2 regions of the Streptomyces sp. GLSS-08 genome follow, and region 1 is predicted to be linked to the other one. Evidence: riboswitches for the same ligand, from Rfam matches in the RefSeq annotation. Region 1 holds a riboswitch; the other holds the start of a gene.
The links. Region 1 has a riboswitch for cobalamin ahead of AC0ZLC_RS27130 (cobalamin biosynthesis protein). Riboswitches for the same ligand answer to the same signal wherever they lie in the genome.
Positions count from the first base shown of each region.

Region 2: linked by a shared signal. The riboswitch ahead of nicT (Nickel transporter NicT) and the one ahead of AC0ZLC_RS27130 (cobalamin biosynthesis protein) in region 1 are both predicted to bind cobalamin.

Region 1 covers NZ_JBWJAQ010000018.1:68,197-70,391, forward strand. The annotation lists gene AC0ZLC_RS27125 (cobyric acid synthase) at 1-238, opposite strand, end outside; gene AC0ZLC_RS27130 (cobalamin biosynthesis protein) at 235-1,188, opposite strand; cobalamin riboswitch at 1,296-1,436, opposite strand; gene AC0ZLC_RS27135 (hypothetical protein) at 1,576-1,797, opposite strand; gene AC0ZLC_RS27140 (inorganic phosphate transporter) at 1,810-2,195, opposite strand, start outside.
Region 2 covers NZ_JBWJAQ010000001.1:477,950-480,144, reverse strand. The annotation lists gene AC0ZLC_RS01880 (TetR family transcriptional regulator) at 1-21, opposite strand, end outside; gene nicT (Nickel transporter NicT) at 187-1,278, opposite strand; cobalamin riboswitch at 1,307-1,545, opposite strand; gene AC0ZLC_RS01870 (ArsR/SmtB family transcription factor) at 1,625-1,984, shown strand; gene AC0ZLC_RS01865 (cell division protein SepF) at 2,119-2,195, shown strand, end outside.

The sequences.
Region 1 (2,195 bases):
TGAGCAGCACCGGGTTCATCAGCGCGGTCGGCTCCACGCGGGCGGCCTGCGCCTGCATGGCCTGCGCCCGCCCGATCTCCGCCCCCTCGCGCGTGACGAACGAGTTGAGGGACATGTTCTGCGCCTTGAAGGGCGCCACCTTCACGCCCTGGCGCACCAGCCACCGGCAGATCCCGGCGGTCACGACGCTCTTGCCGGCGTCGGAGGTGGTGCCGGCGATCAGCAGTCCGCCGCTCATCGGGTACGCCCCTTCGTGAGTCCCTGCGCGAGCAGCCGCCCGGCGACGCACACGCCCAGCGCGAGCCCGCTCACCCGCCGGGACAGCCGTACGGCCCGCTCGATGTCGCGGACGGACACGGCCCGCCCGTCGCCGTTCAGCACGGGCCGGTGCTCGACCCGCCCTCCGTACGAGAGGGTCCCGCCCAGCCGTACGCCCAGCGCCCCCGCGAAGGAGGCCTCCACGGGACCGGCGTTGGGGCTCGGGTGCCTGGCGGCGTCGGCACGCCAGGCGCGCACGGCACCGCGCGGATCGCCGCCCGCGACGGCCGCGAGTACGGCGGTCAGCCGGGCCCCCGGCCAGCCGGCGACGTCGTCGAGCCGTGCGGAGGCCCACCCGTAGCGGCGGTACCTGGCGGACCTGTGCCCGACCATCGCGTCCAGCGTGTTCACGGCCCGGAAGGCGACGAGCCCGGGCACACCGCCGACGGCGCCCCAGACCAGGGCGCCCACGACGGCGTCGGAGGTGTTCTCGGCGACGGACTCGACCACGGCCCGGGCGATCCCGTCGGTGTCCAGCGCCTGCGGATCCCGCCCGCACAGGTGGGGCAGCCGCTCGCGGGCGGCGTCGACGTCGCCGGCGGCCAGCGCACCGCCGACGGTCCTGGCCTCCCGGCCGAGGGAGGTGCCCCCGACGACGGCCCAGGTGGCGGCGGCGGTCAGCGCGACGGAGGCGGCGGGGGAAGTGTGCACGCGGTGGCTCGCGAGGGCCGCGAGAGCGGCGGCGCCACCGGCGCACACCGCGGTGTGCAGCGCGCCCCATCCGCGGTGGTCGCGCCACAGCACCCGTTCCACGGCGCCCGCGGCCCGCCCGAACGCGGCGACCGGGTGCCCGCGGCGGGGGTCGCCGAGGAGCAGGTCGCCGAGGAGGCCGGCGGTGGCGCCGTACGCGAAGACGCGATCGGCACGCACGGGCTCAGCCCGCTGTGGGGTGCGGCAGCACCCTCGTACTCGTCAGGACCCGCAACGGGCAGCCGCGCATGGCGATATGTCCTCACTCAGGGTGTCCGCGCCCTGGTTCGAAGAGACCGGCGGTGAGAGTTCCTGGCTCCCGGGGGCGTTCTTCCCCGGTGACAGTGGCGGGACCGCGCCGGATTCGCACCGGCTTCCTCTCCTGCCGCCGTAGTTGGCTCCGGCAGTCCACCACGGGGTCAGAACAGCCGTCAACTTGCTGTTGACCTGCGAAGGGAGAGTGTGCGAAGCCCCACACGCAGGTGGGGTGCGGGACGGTGTTCCGTCCCGCACCCCACGTGAAGTGATGCCGCGTTGTTCGGTTTTTGTCGGGTTTCAGCCCGGTCGTCAGGCGACGATCAGGTAGATGCCGTACGCCACCGCCGCCGCGCACGCGGCGAAGCAGGCGTACGCGCCGGTCACCGCGAGGGCGGCGGAACCGCCCTGCGTGGCCCCGGACTCGCGCTTGGAGAGGCCGACGATGCCGAGGGTGAAGAGGCCGACGAGGGCCACGGTGACCACGAGGCTGGCTCCGAAGACGGAGCCGAGGGCTGCCCAGTCGATGTTCATGCTGTTCGTTCCTTAGACCGTGGCCGGGCGGGTGGGCTCGGTGGGGGTGCCGGCGTCCGGGGCCGGGATGGTGGCCGTCAGACCGATGTCGGCCGTGGCGACCGGGCCGGCCGGCGGCGGGGTGACCGCGGCGATCGCGGCGGTCACGACGCCCGCGGGCTCGGCCTGGCCGTCGTTGACGTTGGCCATGGTGACCGGCTGGCGGCGCGAGAGCGTCCAGATGACACCGGCGCCGGCCACGAGCAGCACGCCCGTGGTGACGATGCCCCAGGTGCCCTGCTGGGTGAGGAACTCGGCACCGGCGCCGACGAGTCCGGCGGCCGGCAGGGTCAGGCCCCACGCGATGAACATGCGGCTCGCGGTCGACCAGCGGACGACCCCGCCCCTGCGGCCGAGGC
Region 2 (2,195 bases), on a different contig from region 1:
CTCGACCAGCGCGTCGCGCATCGGGGGTTTCGGGGCGCCCGTCCCGGCCGACGGGCTCCGGCGGGGAGTCTCACTCATGCGGGGAAACTAGCATCGGAGATCACGTATGACACTCAGTGCCCGCAGGAGGGGACTGAGTGTCATATCGACGGGTGTTCCCGGAGGGCGTCGCCCTCGTCCCCGGCGTCAGCCCCCGTCCGCCGGGCGCACCGCCCACCGCTGCTCGACCCTGGCCAGCCGCCAGTAGGCGAGCGCGGCGGCCCACACGACCACGAACAGACCGACGATGATGAAACCCACGTTGTCGAGGTCGAGACCGGCGATCCAGCCCGTGACCGCGTCCCGCAGGTCGAGCCGGTCGTGCAGGACGCCGACCAGTTCGATCGTGCCGATCAGGAACGCCACCGCGATCGACAGACCGGTGATGGTGAGGTTGTAGAACACCTTGCGCACGGGATTCGAGAAGGCCCACTGGTAGGCGAAGTTCATGAACGTGCCGTCGAGCGTGTCGAACAGGCTCATGCCCGCCGCGAACAGCAGCGGCAGGCACAGGATCGCGTACCAGGGCAGCCCCGCCGCGGCGCCGCTGCCCGCCATCACCATCAGCGTGACCTCCGTCGCGGTGTCGAAGCCGAGGCCGAAGAGGAAACCCAGCGGGAACATCTGCCCCGGGCGGCTGATGGACTTGGTGAAGCGGTCGAGGATCCGGTTCATGAACCCCCTGGAGTCCAGGTGTCCTTCGAGTTCCTTCTCGTCGTACGTCCCCGCCCGCATCGCGCGAAAGACCCGCAGGATGCCCATCAGGGCCACGAGGTTGAGCGCGGCGATGAGGTAGAGGAACACGCCCGAGACGGTCGTACCCATGACGCCGAGCACCTGGTGCGTGCTCGACCCCTCGTTCATGATCCGCCCGGCCAGCTGGGTGCCGCCCGCGATGAGCGCCGCGAGGAGGACCACGACGCTGGAGTGGCCGAGCGCGAACCAGAACCCCACCGACACCGGCCGCTTGCCGTCGGCCATCAGCTTGCGCGTCGTGTTGTCGATGGCCGCTATGTGGTCGGCGTCGAAGGCGTGCCGCATGCCGAGCGTGTACGCGGTCACGCCGAGGCCGATGCCGAACGCCTTCGAACCGACCTCGTAGTGCGCCGGCACGACCAGCAGGAAGAGCACCCCGAACGCGACGACGTGCAGGGCGGCGATCACCGCCAGCAGGCCGGCGGTACGGACGGTGTCCTCGCGTCGCCATCGGAAGGCGGCGGGCCCGGTGGGCAGGGTCATGCGGTCACGCTCCAGCACCTCGTGGATCACTTCGTGAGATGCCGTGGCCGGTCTCCTGGCTCGCGGGTACCTCCCGCACGAGCCGAAGCCGGGCGTGGCGGAGGGTCGACGCGCCCGCCCCTGCCTTCCCGGCCGTCCGGCCAGTGGCGCCGCCCTGGAGCGGCACGGGACGGGAACTCCCCGATCACAGTGGCGAGGGCCGCTCCGGACTGGGCCCCTGAAAGGCTGTCACCGGTCTTCCCGAACACCACGGCCCGCCAACCCTAGGTGCCGCCCGTCGACCGCTGCAAGCCTGCACAGTTGCGCAGGTATCGAAGATCACAGTGCCGCCTGGAAGAATGCCGTCATGCATCTCGTCCCCGCCGACCGTGCCGACCGGCGCACCATCGACGGCCACCGGGTCTGCGACGCCGCCGCCGCCATCGGCGAGCCCGCGGCCGTACGCGCCTGGGCCGACCGCTTCTCGCTGCTCGCCGACCCCGGCAGGCTGGCGCTCCTGCTGGCGCTGCACCGGGCCGGGCCCCTGGCGGTGTCCGACCTGGCGATCGCGACCGGCATGAACGACCCCGCCGTGTCGCAGGCGTTGCGCCTGCTGCGGACGGCCGAGGTCGTCGTCGGCGAGCGGGAGGGACGCGTCGTGCGCTACCGCTTGATCGACGGTCCGGTCGTTGCGCTGCTGGCGCACTGCGGCACGGACATCGCCTGATTTTGGACGTGCTTCCGCGAGCCGTACCGCAAGGAGAGCTGTCGCGGACCGTGTCGCTGTTCGGCCGAACGGGTGACCATGGGTAAGAATTGCCTGGTGCAGACAACCATGGCGAGCCAGGGCGGGGATGGCCAGTGAACAGCCACGACGTCACCGATGAACAGTGGGAAGGGCTCGCCCAGGTCGTTCCGTTGCGCGGCCGGGACGCGTG